Linked DNA regions of Azoarcus sp. CIB. The protein of the gene in region 1 binds, or shares a complex with, the protein of each later gene. Links are inferred from orthologs where the notes say so. Each region holds a gene or a part of one and is shown on either strand. Other genes may lie near its edges.

Region 1 (2,703 bases):
GTAGCGTCGTCCCGTCCATCACCGGTAGGTAACGCTGACGATGCTCCACCATGAGACGCCGAAGCTCGTCCATTTCCATGTTCGGCGATGCCGCGATGGGACCGGACAACATCGCCTCCTCGATCGCCATCTTCCCCCATTCGGCGCCACCCTTATGCACCGCAACCAACACTTCGCGGAAGGTCAGCATGCCGACCATCTGGCCGTGCGAAAAGACCACGAGCGAACCGACATCCTGCTCGGTCATGATATCGACCGCCTCGGCAAGGCGCTTGTTCGGCGCTATGGTGTAGAGCACCTTGCCCTTAATCGCAAGAATCTCGCTCACCAGCATGCCAATCCCCTTTCCAAATTCATATCAACTGACCCAAGTGCATGATATTGCATAGTCCCGATCAGGAAAAGACCAAGCGAACGCACAATCGAACCGCCGCCGAAGGCCTCAGCGCTCGAGTTCGCCCAGCTTGTCCTTGCGGGCAGCCCACTCGTCAGCATCCGACAGCGGCTCCTTGCGCTCAACAATCGGCTTCCACCCCTTCGCGAGCTCGGCATTGAGGGCGATGAAATGGCGCTGCCCCTCGGGCACGTCGTCCTCGGCGTAAATGGCCTCGACCGGACATTCGGCCACGCACAAGGTGCAGTCGATGCACTCCGTCGGATCGATCACGAGAAAATTCGCCCCCTCGCGGAAGCAGTCCACGGGGCACACATCCACACAGTCCGTGTACTTGCAGCGGATGCAGGCTTCTGTCACTACGTAGGCCATCGTCGTTAACTCCAGTTGGTCAAGTCGGCACGTACCGCCCGCGCGCGTCGGCTTCTTCGACAATATAGCCGAGACCCTCGCCGTTTTGACACAAGGACGGGCAAACCCCGATCGCACAGGCAGCGAAAAAGGGCGAAACGCTTGACGTGCGTGGCAGCTTGGCATAACTTTTCGGGACACTCCGAAGTGGCAGCCCTCTCCTGCCATTGTCCGCCAGGGCCGTACCGGCCCGACTCCCAATCCGAATGACAGCAAGACCTTGATGCGAGGAATCATGAGCGAGCATATCCATTACGTCACCGACGGCAACTTCGAGGCCGAGGTGCTTCAGGCACAAACCCCGGTGCTGGTCGATTACTGGGCCGAATGGTGCGGTCCGTGCAAGATGATCGCCCCGATCCTCGACGACATTGCCAAAGAATATGCAGGCAAGCTCAAGGTCGCCAAACTCAATATCGACGAGAACCAGGAAACGCCGGCAAAATTCGGCATCCGGGGCATCCCGACGCTGATGCTCTTCAAGGGCGGCAATGTCGAAGCGACCAAGGTTGGAGCTCTTTCGAAGTCACAACTGACGGCTTTCATTGACAGCAATCTCTGACCGGGGCTAAAGTCCCGGGCTGCTTGCGCGGCGCCACCGCTCCCGAAGCCGGCCTTCCGGCGCCGCAGCAAGACCTTTCCGCAGCACCCTCCCCTCCATTGGTTTCATCCACCTGCGCCCCGTCGCGCCCTCTCGCCATGCAATTATCGGAGCTCAAGTCTCTCCACGTCAGCCAGCTGCTGGAAATGGCCATCGAAAACGAAATCGATGGCGCCAACCGCTTGCGCAAGCAGGAACTGGTCTTCGCCCTGCTCAAGAACCGCGCAAAAAAAGGCGAGCCGATCTATGGTGATGGCGCACTCGAAGTCCTGCCCGATGGATTCGGTTTCCTGCGCTCACCCGACATCTCGTACCTGGCGGGGACTGACGACATCTACGTGTCACCGTCACAGATCCGCCGCTTCAACCTGCACACGGGTGACACCATCGAGGGCGAGATCCGTACCCCGAAGGATGGCGAGCGCTATTTCGCCTTGGTGAAACTCGACAAGATCAACGGCCAGGCCCCCGAAGCCTGCAAACACAAGATCCTGTTCGAGAACCTCACCCCTCTGCACCCGAACGAGTGCCTCAAGCTCGAGCGTGACATCCGTGGCGAGGAGAACATCACCAGCCGCATCATCGACATGATCGCGCCGATCGGCAAGGGGCAGCGCGGTCTGCTGGTAGCGCCGCCGAAAAGCGGCAAGACCGTGATGCTGCAGCACATTGCCCACGCCATCGCGGCCAACCACCCGGACGTCGCCCTCATTGTCCTTCTGATCGACGAGCGTCCTGAAGAAGTCACCGAAATGCAGCGCTCGGTCAAGGGCGAAGTGGTGGCATCCACCTTCGACGAACCCGCTTCGCGCCATGTGCAGGTCGCCGAGATGGTCATTGAAAAGGCCAAGCGGCTCACCGAACACAAGAAGGATGTCGTAATCCTGCTCGATTCGCTCACGCGCCTCGCGCGGGCCTACAACACCGTGGTGCCGGCCTCCGGCAAGGTGCTGACCGGCGGTGTCGACGCCAACGCCCTGCAGAAGCCCAAGCGCTTCTTCGGCGCAGCGCGGAATATCGAGGAAGGTGGCTCACTGACCATCATCGCGACAGCACTGATCGACACCGGAAGCCGGATGGACGAGGTGATCTATGAGGAATTCAAGGGCACCGGCAACATGGAATTGCATCTCGATCGCCGCATGGCCGAGAAGCGCGTGTATCCGGCCATCAACGTCAACCGCTCCGGGACCCGCCGCGAGGAGCTGCTCATGAAGGCGGACGTGCTGCAGAAAGTTTGGGTATTGCGCAAGCTGCTGTACGGCATGGATGACATCGATGCGATGGAATTCCTGAT
Region 2 (12,261 bases), 2.2 Mb from region 1 along the record:
CTACGAGGGCCAGCCGGGTACGCCCGAGTATCGCGTGATGGAATTCGAGCGTTACTCGGTGTTGATCGAGGAGCGCAAGGTGGCCGGCCAGTCGTCGCGCACGCGCGTGATCCCGACCGCGGAGCTGCTGGCGTCGCCCACGGACCGCAATCTCGGCGAGCTGCTCGGCCGCATCGGCGTGCCCGTCGCCGCGCTGTTGCTGGCGCTGATGGCGATACCGCTGTCCTTCGTGAATCCGCGCGCCGGGCGGGCGAACAACCTGCTCTTCGCGATCCTGACCTATCTCGTGTATAGCAACGCGATCAGCATCTTCCAGTCGTGGGTCGGGCAGGGGCGGCTGCGCTTCGAGCTCGCCGTGTGGCTGCCGCACCTGGCGGTGCTCGCGGTGCTCGCGCTGATGTTCTACCGGCGTCTCGCGGTGTCGCCGTTCTGGAGGGCGCGCGCATGATGACGGTTCTGGGCCGCTATCTCGCCCGCGAGATCGTCGGGGCGACCTTCACGGTGCTCCTCGCCTTCCTCGGGCTGTTCGCGTTCTTCGACTTCCTCAACGAACTCGATTCGGTCGGCAAGGGGGGGTACGAGCTGCAGCACGCCTTGCTGTATGTGGCGATGATCCTGCCGGGGCGGGTGTATGAGCTTCTGCCGATCGCGGTACTGATCGGAACGCTGTATTCGCTCACGACGCTCGCGCGTCATTCCGAGATCACCGTGATGCGCGCGTCGGGGATGTCGACGGCGAAGATGCTGCGTGTGCTGGCGGGCATCGGCACGATCTTCGTCGTCGCGACCTTCATCTTCGGCGAGTATGTTGCTCCGCCGGCCGAGCGGGCCGCACAGCAGTGGCGCCTGACGGCGACCAATTCAACGGTTTCGAGCCAGCTCAGGTCGGGCCTGTGGGTGAAGGACGGGCCGCGCTTCGTTAACGTGCGGACGCTGCAGCCGGACCGCAGCATGGAGAAGGTACGGATCTTCGAGTTCGACGAGCACCATGCGTTGCGGTCGGTGACCGAGGCTGCAACGGGCCGCTACCTGGCCGACGAGAACGGCTGGCGCCTGAACGGCATCCACCAGACGCGCTTCCTCGGCGATCGCACCGAGATCGTGGATCTGGCGGAAATGGACTGGAAATCGGAGCTGACACCGGAAGTGCTGAGCGTGCTGATGGTGCTGCCGGAGCGGATGTCGGTGGCGACGCTGGTGGCCTATGTGAACCACCTGCGCGAGAACCAGCAGAACTCCGACCGCTACGAGATCGCGCTGTGGAAGAAGCTGATCTATCCGTTTGCGGCGCTGGTGATGATGGCGCTTGCGCTGCCGTTCGCGATGAGCCACGAACGCATGGGCGGGGTGAGCGTGAAAGTCTTCCTCGGCGTGATGCTGGGGGTGGGTTTCCACCTGTTGAACGGCCTGTTCTCGAACCTGGGCGTGATCAACAGTTGGCCGCCGGTCCTCGCGGCGGCGACGCCGAGCCTGATGTTCGTCGTGGCGGCCGCCGGGCTGCTGTTCTGGGTCGAGCGGCGCTGAGTCCTGTCGCGGGTGCTCGTCTTGGCACCCGTCCTGGGGGCCGTTTCCTGACGCCCTTACCAGCCGTTCTCGACGGCGATCTGCGCGGGGACCTTCCCCGCTCAGCCGGCAGACATGTTCCCGAGTGCGTGATGCGACGCGAGACGCACGACATATCCGATCTTGAAGAACGCCGCGGACACCGGTAGCACCAGGTGGCCGGTGATCTGCACGCCCATGCCGAAGCGTTCGGCGAAGGGATAGGCGATGAGAGCCGCGGCGATCATGCCGAGGCCGGAAAGAACCATGGTTGCGCGTCCGAGGGTGAGGGTCTGTCGGGCGTTGAGGCGGGCGGGGCGCATCATTTTCCTCCGTGGAACAAGAAGTTGGGTACGGCGGGCGGATTGGAGCGGGTGTCGTTTAAGGGGAATATAAAATGAATGTTTAAAAAGAGTCAACGTAGATGCATCTTTTAGCTGCGTTCCGTATAATGGAATCGATACCGTGGCCCGACGGCCGCTTCAGGAAGCGCCATGCATCTGACCCAGCACACCGATTACGCCTTGCGCGTGTTGATCTACCTCGCCGTAAATGAGGATCGTCTCGTGACGATCGCGGAGGTGTCGGAGCGTTTCGGCATCTCGCGCAGCCATCTGATGAAGATCGCGAACCACCTCGTGCGCGACGGGTTCGTCGAAGGGCTGCGGGGCAAGGGCGGCGGATTGCGGCTCGCGCGTGCGCCGGAGGCCGTCAACGTTGGAGCGGTGGTGCGCAGCATGGAGCGCGGGATGGCGCTGGTCGAATGTTTCGGCACCGGCAGCCAGTGTCTGTTGACCCCCGACTGCAGGCTGAAGGGCGTGCTCGGCCGCGCGTTGGAGGCCTTCCTGCAGACGCTGGACAAGGTGTCGCTGGCCGAGCTGGTCGATGAGCCACAGCGCGAGGTGCTGCACATCCTGCGGCGCAGCGCATGAGGGCTGTGGAGCGCCGCAAGATGTCTGCCCCGGCCTCCGCAGCGAAATTGTCGGGGGGCGTCAGCCGGCCGGAGTGAAGGCTGGTGGCTGGCCGACCGGTACAAGTCTGCGCAACTGCCAGGCGCACAGGAGGGCCAGTGCGGCGCACAGGATCAGGGCGGCCGTCACGCCGGGCCACGCGGCAAATTCCCACGCCAGGCCGGAGAGTGTGCCGATGAGACTCGCGCCGAGGTAATAGCTGCACAGGTAGAGCGCAGTCGCGAGGGCGCGCCGTTCGCCGGATCGGCGTCCGACCCACCCGCTCGCCGTGGTGTGGGCGCCGAAATACCCGAAGGTGAAGACGGCGACGCCGGCGACGATGGCCGCGAGGTGGTCGATGAGGGCGGTCGCGAGGCCCACGCCGCAGGCGAGGATCATGATCCACAGCAGGGCGCGGCGTCCGACGCGGTCGACCAGACGCCCGGTCCACGCCGACGACAGCGTACCGACCATGTATAGCAGGAATACCGCGCCGATGGCGGTCTGGCCCAGCGAGAAGGGCGCAGCGTGGAGACGGAAGCCGAGGTAGTTGTAGAGGCTGGTGAAGGCGCCCATCATCAGGAAGGCGACCGCGAAGAGGCGGCGCAGCCCGCTGTCGGCAAGCAGGGCGGCGATGTCTCCGAGCACCCGTGCGGGCAGGACGGACCGTGCCCGGAAGTGGTGCGATGGCGGCAGGCAGCGCCAGAAGACGAGGGTCGCGACGAGCCCGAGCACGCCGAGCGCCGCCGCGGCGATGCGCCACGAGCTCCAGTCCGTGAGGCCGGCGACGAGGAAGCGCCCGCTCATTCCGCCCAGGGCGTTGCCGGCGATGTAGAGGCCCATCGCGCGGCCCTGCGCGTTCGGTGCGATTTCCTCGCCGAGCCAGGCCATCGCGGACGCCGGCAGGCCGGCGAGGACCGCTCCCATCAGCATCCGCAGGACGAGCAGCTGAGTGAAGTCCGCTGCGACGGCGGTTGCAAACGCGATCACGGTCGCGAGTGCGAGCGAAGCCTTCATCAGACGTTGGCGGCCATAGCGGTCGGACAGCACGCTCGCGGGCAGGAGCATCAGCGCCAGCGCGGCGGTGCCCAGCGAGACGGACAGGCTCGCGGTGGTCGGCGCGACGCCGAAGTCGGCGGCGAGGCGGGGGAGGATGGGTTGCGTCGCATACAGCAGTGCGAAGGTCGCGAAGCCGCCAAAAAACATCGCGAGGTTGGCACGGCGGAAGGCCGGGGTGCCGGCTTCGATCGGGGGGGCGGCGGAGGCGGGGTCTTGCATGGTCGTCCGGTGTGGATTGCGGAGGCGATGGTGTTGCGCTGCGTCAGCGAATCCTAGGTTGCGACCAATGCATACGTCCAATATATTTAAATGGCTCTGGTTATCTGTGGAATATATGAATGGAACTGCGCCACCTTCGCTACTTCGTCGCGGTCGCCGAGGAGCTCAACTTCACGCGGGCAGCCGCGCGCCTGCACATTGGCCAGCCGCCCCTGTCGATGCAGATCCGCGATCTCGAGCAGGAGATCGGCACGTCGCTGTTCGAGCGCAACAAACGGCGTGTCGCGCTGACCGAGGCCGGGCGGCGCTTCCTCGAGCATGCGCGCGAGATCCTCGCACGCGCGCAGGTCGCGACCGAGGACGCCCGCCGTGCCGGCAAAGGTGAGCTGGGGGAATTGAGGGTCGGTTTTACGTCCTCGCTGCCCTACACAACGACACTTTCGGACGTGTTGCACACCTATCGGCAGGACTTTCCGCAGGTCGGCCTGTCCTTGCGCGAGATGTTCACGGGGGCGCAATTCGAGGCCCTGCAGCGCGGCGAGATCGACGTCGGCTTCGTGCGCTACCGCGGCCTGGACGTGCCCGCGGGGATCGTCACGCACGAGATCGGGCGCGACGCCCTGCGGCTGGTCGTCAATGCCGCGCACCCGTTGGCGGGCCGTGCGGAAGTCTCGCTCGCGGAATTCCGCGACGAGGGTTTCATCGCCTATCCGCCCGATATCGGCACGGGGGTGCCGGCGATCGTCGATGACCTGTGCCGCAAGGCGGGTTTCGAGGCGCGCATCGTGCAGCGCGCGCGCGAGGCAACGACGCAGATCGGGTTGGTCGCATCCGGGCTCGGCGTTGCCGTGCTGCCGGCGCCGCTGGAGTGCGTGCGCCTGCCGCGCGTGCGCTACCTGGCGATCGGCGACGAAGGGGCTTACCTGTCGCTTGCGGTCGCGCGTGCGGACCGGCCGCCTGCGCCGGTGCTCGATACCTTCCTCGGCGTGATCGGGCGCATTGCGGTGCGGCCGGTCTGAAAGGCCCGCCGCGGCGAGTAGTGGCCGCGCCTACTCCTTCAGGCCGCTCGCCCAGTCTGCGAACAGGCGGGCGAGGGCGGGCAGCCCCTCGCGGATCGCGACCGGGCCCGGCGCGAGGATGATCGCGGACTTGATCTCGTGGATCTGCCCGTTGCGTGCGGCGGGCACGTCCTGCCATCCCGCCCGCGCGGCGACCTTTTCGGGCCGGAAGCGCTTGCCGCACCACGAGCCGATGACGATGTCCGGTTGCCGGCGCGCGGCTTCGAGCGGGTCGGCGAGGCAGCGGTCCTTTGCCGACGGGCGGCTGGCGAGTTCGGCGAAGACGTCTTCGCCGCCCGCGATCCCGATTAGCTCGGACACCCAGCGGATGCCCGAAATCGCCGGTTCGTCCCATTCCTCGAAATAGACGCGCGGACGCCGCGGAAGCCGCGCGGCGGCGGCACGCGTGGCGTCGATCAGCTGTTCCAGTTCGCCGACCAGCGCCTGCGCGCGGGGCTCGGCGCCGACGAGGCGGCCGACCGTTTCGATCATCGCGAGGATGTCTTCGACGCTGCGCTGGTTGAAGACATGCACGGCGACGCCGGCCTTGACGAGATCGCGGGCGATGTCGGCCTGAAGGTCGCAGAAGCACAGCACGAGGTCCGGTTCGACGGCGAGGATGCGGTCGAGGTCGCCGGTGCTGAAGGCGAAGACCTTCGGCTTGTCCTTGCGGGCCTGCGGCGGGATGACCGTGTAGCCGGAAATGCCGACGATGCGGTCCTGTTCGCCGAGGGCGTAGAGGACTTCCACGGTTTCGGTGCTGAGGCAGACGATGCGTCGGGGCAGTCGGGACATGGCGGTTCGATGTGGTGTGAGGACGGCCATTTTGCCGTCAAAGTCGCCGGAAGCCGAAGGCGGATGCGCGCCCGGGTTTGCCGGGGGGAGGGAATCCTGCTAAAAGGCGCGGTCCGGTGGCGGACGGCGGACCTCGGTCGGACGATGTCCGGTTTGGTGCCGCCTCCGCCTTCCCGGTCATTCTTCCCGATCCCTGCCATCGCCGAGCGCTACCGTACCCGTGCCGCATCTTGCTCCTGCCATCGTCCATGCGGACGACGCCATCGTCGTCGCCGACAAACCCTCCGGTCTCCTGTCGCAGCCTGCGCGCGGCGAGGAGCGGCAGGATTGTCTCGAGCTGCGCGTGCAGGCGCAGTACCCTGACGCGCTCCTCGTGCATCGGCTCGACATGGCCACATCGGGACTGATCCTGCTCGCGCGCGGGCCCGAGATGCTGCGGCGGATGAATCATGCGTTCGCGCAGCGCACGGTCGGCAAGCGCTACGTTGCGGTCGTGCACGGCCTCGTCGCGGGCGACAGCGGGGAAATCGATCTGCCGCTGGCGGCCGATCCGGACAACAACCCGCGCCAGAGGGTGGACCGCGAGCGCGGGCGGCGGGCGCTGACGCGGTTTTGCGTCGTCGAACGCCGTGGCGAAGGCGAGGGAGCGGTGTCGCGCGTCGAACTGGAGCCGGTGACGGGGCGCACCCATCAGCTGCGCGTGCACCTGATGTCGCTGGGGCATCCGATTCTTGGCGACGTGCTGTATGCGCCGCCACAGAGCGCGCAGCATCACGCGCGCCTGCACCTGCATGCCGCGGCGATCGCCTTCATTCATCCGGAGCGGCGCATCGCGATGACCTTCGAGAGCGTCGTGCCGTTCTGACCCGCCGCGCCGTGACGGCATTGACGCACGCGGCCGCGTTTCGTTACGATATTTCAACAAATTTGGAAATGTGGAAGCAATGGACGAAAAAGCGGCCGTGGCCGTATTCGAGTGCCTCTCCTCGGGCGTGCGGCTCGGCGTCTTCCGGCTGCTCGTGAAGGCGGAGCCGGCGGGCATCGTTGCCGGGGACATCGCCACCGCGCTCGACATCGCGCCGAGCAGCCTGTCTTTCCACTTGCGCACGATGACGCAGGCGGGACTCTTGCGCGTGGAGCAGGAGGGGCGATTCCTGCGCTATCGGGCGAATCTCGCGCTGATGACCGAGGTCGTCGGCTTCCTCACCGAAAACTGCTGCAGCGGGGTGCCCGGCGGCTGCCGGGATGGGGACATCCTGTCCGGAGGGATTCCCGGCTGCGGCTCTTCCAACCCTGCGCGGGAATCGAAAGCATGAATGTGTTGTTCCTGTGTACCGGCAACTCGTGCCGGTCCATCCTTGCCGAGGCGACCTTCAACGCCCTGGCGCCTGCGGGTATGCGGGCGATGAGCGCCGGCAGCCAGCCTGCGGGCTATGTGCACCCGCGCTCGCTGGCGCTGCTGGCGCGCGAGGGCTTCCCGACCGAGGGGCTGTGCAGCAAGTCGTGGAGCGATCTGCCGCGGGTGCCCGACCTGATCGTCACGGTGTGCGGCAGCGCCGCCGGCGAGACCTGTCCGGTGGTGCTCGGCAAGGTGCCGCGCACCCATTGGGGCGTCGACGATCCGGCGAAGGCGACCGGTACCGATGCGGAGATCGACGCGGCGTTCGCGCTTGCCTACCGCGTGTTGCGGGCGCGTATCGAGGCATTCCTCGCCTTGCCCGGCGATCTCGCCCGGCGCGACCCCGCTGCGTTCCAGGCGGCGGTCGACCGCATCGGCAAGCTGTCGGCCTGAATTCTCCTTCTTCCTCTTCCAATTCCTCTACCGAGACCACCATCATGAAATCGATCCAGATCTTCGATCCTGCCCTGTGCTGCAGTTCCGGCGTGTGCGGTGTCGATGTCGACCAGCAGCTTGTCACCTTCGCCGCCGACGTCGAGTGGGCGAAGCAGCAGGGCGTCGCGCTCGAACGCTTCAACCTCGCGCAGCAGCCGCTGGCGTTTGCGCAGAACGCGGTGGTGAAGGGCTTCCTCGAGCGTTCGGGCGCCGAGTCGCTGCCGCTGATCCTGATCGACGGGGAGTTCGCGCTGGCGGGGCGTTATCCGACGCGCGACGAGCTCGCCCGCTGGGCCGGCGTGAAGGCCGAGCCGGCCGGGAAGTCTGCCGGCGGGTGCTGCAGCGGCGGCCGCTGCTGCTGAGCGGGACGGCGATGCGCTTCCTCGACCAGCCGCCGCGCTACCTGTTCTTCACCGGCAAGGGCGGGGTCGGCAAGACCTCGCTCGCCTGCGCCACTGCAATCCATCTTGCCGGACTTGGCCGCAAGGTGCTGTTGGTGAGCACCGATCCGGCCTCGAACGTCGGCCAGGTCTTCGGGCAGGAGATCGGCAACGTGCTGACGCCGATCGCCGCCGTGCCCCATCTCACCGCGCTGGAAATCGATCCGCAGGCCGCCGCGCAGGCCTACCGCGACCGCATCGTCGGCCCGGTGCGCGGCGTGCTGCCGGACGACGTCGTGCGCGGCATCGAGGAGCAGCTTTCGGGCGCGTGCACGACCGAGATTGCCGCCTTCGACGAATTCACCGGGCTACTGACCGATTCGCAGCTCACGACCGGTTTCGAGCATGTGGTGTTCGACACCGCGCCGACCGGCCACACGATCCGCCTGCTGCAGCTGCCTGCCGCGTGGTCGGGATTTCTCGCGAACAACACCGAAGGGGCGTCCTGCCTCGGTCCGCTGGCCGGGTTGCAGAAGCAGCGCGAGCAATATTCGTCCGCCGTCGCGGCGCTTGCGGACGCCGCGCGCACGCGGCTGGTGCTGGTCGCACGCGCCCAGGCCTCGACGCTGCGCGAAGTGGCGCGCACGCATGCCGAGCTGGCCGCCATCGGACTCAGCCGCCAGTTCCTGGTCATCAATGGCGTCCTGTCCGACGACGAGGCCGCGCGCGCGGACGGACTGGCCGCGGCGGTGCTGCGTCGCGAGCGGGATGCGCTCGCCGCGCTGCCCGAGCCGCTGCGCGGGCTGCCGACCGACTACGTGCCGTTGATGCCCTTCAACCTCGTCGGGCTGGCGGCATTGCGTAGCCTGCTGGGCGTGACCGGTGCGCAGGCCTGCGACTCGCCGGGTGACGAGCGGTCACCGGCGGCGCACGGGTTGCCGAATCTCGCGGGCCTCGTCGACGGCATCGCCGCGGAAGGCCATGGGCTGGTGATGCTGATGGGGAAGGGCGGGGTCGGAAAGACCACGCTCGCCGCCGCGATCGCGGTCGAACTCGCGCACCGCGGCTTTCCGGTACATCTGACAACCTCCGACCCCGCCGCGCACCTCGCGGAGACGCTCGAGGGTTCGTTGGGGAACCTCATCGTCAGCCGTATCGACCCGCAGGTCGAGACGGAGCGCTATCGCCGGCATGTGCTGGAGACGAGCGGCAAGGATCTGGATGCGCACGGACGCGCGATGCTCGAGGAGGACCTGCGTTCGCCCTGCACCGAGGAGATCGCCGTCTTCCAGGCCTTCTCGCGCGTGATCCGCGAAGCGGGGAACAGGTTCGTCGTGATGGATACGGCCCCCACCGGGCACACGCTGCTGCTGCTCGATGCCACCGGCGCGTATCACAAGGAGATCGCGCGCCACATGGACAAGAGCGGCATCACGCACTTCACGACGCCCATGATGCAGCTGCAGGATCCGCAGCAGACCAAGGTGCTGATCGTGACGCTCGCCGAGACCACGCCGGTGCTGGAGGCCGCGAACCTGCAGGCCGACCTGCGTCGCGCGGGCATCGAGCCGTGGGCGTGGATCATCAACAACAGCCTTGCCGCTGCGCGAACCGACGCACCCGTGCTGCGCCGGCGCGCCGCGCAGGAGTGGCCGCAGATCGAGGCCGTGCGGGAGCACCACGCCAGGCGCGTCGCGCTGGTGCCGGTGCAGGCGGACGAGCCGGTGGGCGTACCGCGCCTGCTGGTGCTGGCCGAAGGGGGCGCCGGCAAACAAACAAAAATGGAAGGAAACGATGTCCGTACAGTGTGAAGTCACGGGAAAGCGCGCCGCGCCGGCGCCGATGAGCGTCTTCGAGCGCTATCTCACCGTCTGGGTGTTCCTGTGCATCGTCGCCGGCATCGCGTTCGGCCAGATGGCGCCGGCGCTGTTCCAGGCCATCGGGCGGATGGAGGTCGCGCAGGTGAACCTGCCGGTCGGGGTGCTGATCTGGGTGATGATCATCCCGATGCTGATGAAGGTCGATTTCGGCGCCCTGCACGAGATCCGCGGCCACATGCGCGGCATCGGCGTGACGCTGGTGGTGAACTGGCTGGTGAAGCCGTTCTCGATGGCGCTGCTGGGGTGGTTTTTCATCCGTCACCTGTTCGCGCCCTGGCTGCCCGCCGAGCAGATCGACAGCTACGTCGCGGGCCTGATCCTGCTCGCCGCTGCGCCATGCACGGCGATGGTGTTCGTGTGGAGCCGGCTCACCAACGGCGACCCGATCTTCACGCTGTCCCAGGTCGCGCTCAACGACGCGATCATGGTGGTCGCATTCGCCCCCATCGTTGCCGTGCTGCTGGGTATGTCGGCGATCATCGTGCCGTGGGACACGCTGTTCACGTCGGTCGTGCTGTACATCGTGATTCCCGTCGCGCTCGCGCAGGTCGCGCGTAAGGCGCTGCTGGCGCGCGGGCAGGCGGCCTTCGACGCGGCGATGGAGCGCATCGGCCCGTGGTCGATCAGTGCGCTGCTGGTGACGCTGGTGCTGCTCTTCGCCTTCCAGGGCGAGGCGATCCTCGCGCAGCCGCTGGTGATCGCGTTGCTGGCGGTGCCGATCCTGATCCAGGTGTTCTTCAATTCCTCGCTCGCCTACCTGCTCAACCGCGCGGTGGGGGAGAAACACAGCGTTGCCTGCCCCTCCGCGCTGATCGGCGCGTCGAACTTCTTCGAACTCGCGGTGGCCGCAGCGATCAGCCTGTTCGGCTTCGAGTCCGGTGCGGCGCTGGCGACGGTCGTGGGCGTGCTGATCGAGGTGCCGGTGATGCTGCTGGTCGTGCGCGTCGTCAATGCCAGCAAGGGGTGGTACGAGGCGGGCGCAGCGGCCCCGGCGGCGGCAGGCCGTCGCGGCGGCGCCTGACCCGGACGAGGGCGCATGCGCTGTTCGCCTGCAAATTGGCCGAGGCGGACTCCGGGTTGATCGCAGGATAGGTATGGCGGCAGGTCGGTTGGAACGGCCAATGAGACGACGAACCGTGACTGGCAGGGTCCGGCTATCAAGCGACGTAGCGACTGAGAAATTTCGCCCACCGCGATCGGCGGGTAACCGATCTTGGACCGGTCGGCTGTCTGTCGTCGAACTCGGACAAGTCCTCGGCCTCAACGGTCATTGGGCTGCTGCTCGGCCAACGGCCGCAATGAATCCGCGATCGGTCATCTGCCGCAGAGCAGGAAACCGTCGCTAATGACAGCTTTCAAGTTCACCATATAGCCGAACCCGCCCTAAAGCGGACATGACGCGCAGCGAACGCTCCGCAAGCGGTCCCGGTGTCGGTTTTACCATTGGAACTCGGTGAGCAATGAATCCCGAGAGATAAAGGACGCAGATGCTGCTAGTCCCGCGTACATGCGTGCGCCAATCCGACGTCAAAGGTGAGACGATTGTAGAGCCAATGCCGCTGAGCGACACGCGAGACTTGACGGCATACGTGTTGCTCGGCGATCCCGGCTTGGGCAAGAGCGAGGCGTTCCGGCAGGAAGCCGATGCTGGCGGGGGCCATCGCATCAGCTCGGGCGATTTTTTGGCGCTGGATCATCCTGAACTGAAGGACTCGCCGCTACCCGTGTTCATCGACGGCCTTGACGAAACGCGGGCGGGCACAGTGGACGGCAGGGTTCCGCTGGACAACATCCGCAAGAAGCTGCAGCTGCTGGGATGCCGCAGCTTCCGCCTCTCGTGCCGCGCTGCCGACTGGCTGGGGAACCCGGACGCGACCAAGCTGCAGTCCCTACTACCCGCGAGCAAACAGGTCCAAGTTTTCACCTTGCAGCCACTGACGTCGGCCGACGTCGCCGCCATCCTTCCGACTAACCACGGAATCACCGATCCGCAGGCCTTCATCAACTCGGCCGAACAACATGGACTGACCGATCTTCTGTTCAACCCGCAGACCCTGGGCATGCTCGCTAAGGCGGTCGGTCCGGACAACCGCTGGCCGGAGACTCGACCGGCTGTTTACGAAATGGCCTGCGAGCGGCTGGTGCAGGAGCACAACGAGGAGCACGTCGCCGCCACTCGCAAAACCGCGCCGGATCAAGGCGCGCTTCAACGGGCTGCCGCCTACCTCTGTGCCATCCAACTGATCGCAGACCTCGCCGGCTTCACGCACCTGCCGAACCATCCGGACCGGGTGCTCAGACTGAACGCCGTGCCCAATCCCGAAGGACTGCCGCTGGACGAAGCATTGGCCAGCCGCCTGTTCAAGTCGATAGGGCGCGATGTGTTCACCGCTGTGCACCGGACCGTGGCCGAATTCCTTGCCGCCCGCTGCCTGGCCGATCGCCTCGACGGGAAGCTCACGCTACGGCGTGTGCTCGCGCTGATCTGCGGCTCAGACGGCGGGGTTGTCAGCAGCATGCGCGGCCTGGCCGGTTGGCTGGCAT

Evidence for each region.
Region 2: the proteins of trxA (region 1) and AzCIB_RS05615 are in contact, whole or in part, in an NMR structure (PDB 2IPA), measured with the Bacillus subtilis proteins. The link is inferred for Azoarcus sp. CIB from one-to-one orthologs.

The regions. Positions count from the first base shown.
Region 1 is NZ_CP011072.1:3,422,977-3,425,679, forward strand. It holds trxA (thioredoxin TrxA), read left to right. Parts: upstream 1-1,040; coding sequence 1,041-1,367; downstream 1,368-2,703. Other genes in the region: AzCIB_RS15150 (CBS domain-containing protein), read right to left, coding at 1-334; fdxA (ferredoxin FdxA), read right to left, coding at 443-766; rho (transcription termination factor Rho), read left to right, coding at 1,505-2,703. UniProt on the Bacillus subtilis protein: Participates in various redox reactions through the reversible oxidation of its active center dithiol to a disulfide and catalyzes dithiol-disulfide exchange reactions.
Region 2 is NZ_CP011072.1:1,258,460-1,270,720, forward strand. The notes cover bases 5,751-8,675. They hold AzCIB_RS05615 (arsenate reductase ArsC), read left to right. Parts: upstream 5,751-6,935; coding sequence 6,936-7,415; downstream 7,416-8,675. Other genes in these bases: AzCIB_RS05605 (RluA family pseudouridine synthase), read left to right, coding at 5,844-6,488; AzCIB_RS05610 (ArsR/SmtB family transcription factor), read left to right, coding at 6,568-6,939; arsD (arsenite efflux transporter metallochaperone ArsD), read left to right, coding at 7,460-7,819; arsA (arsenical pump-driving ATPase), read left to right, coding at 7,831-8,675. Also shown: LPS export ABC transporter permease LptF, read left to right, coding at 1-448; LPS export ABC transporter permease LptG, read left to right, coding at 445-1,524; AzCIB_RS05580 (hypothetical protein), read right to left, coding at 1,626-1,868; AzCIB_RS05585 (Rrf2 family transcriptional regulator), read left to right, coding at 2,037-2,474; AzCIB_RS05590 (MFS transporter), read right to left, coding at 2,535-3,698; AzCIB_RS05595 (LysR substrate-binding domain-containing protein), read left to right, coding at 3,890-4,789; AzCIB_RS05600 (ABC transporter substrate-binding protein), read right to left, coding at 4,820-5,623; more of arsA, read left to right, coding at 8,676-9,648; arsB (ACR3 family arsenite efflux transporter), read left to right, coding at 9,632-10,738; AzCIB_RS05635 (DUF8371 domain-containing protein), read left to right, coding at 11,271-12,261. UniProt on the Bacillus subtilis protein: Catalyzes the reduction of arsenate [As(V)] to arsenite [As(III)]. In vitro, can dephosphorylate para-nitrophenyl phosphate (pNPP).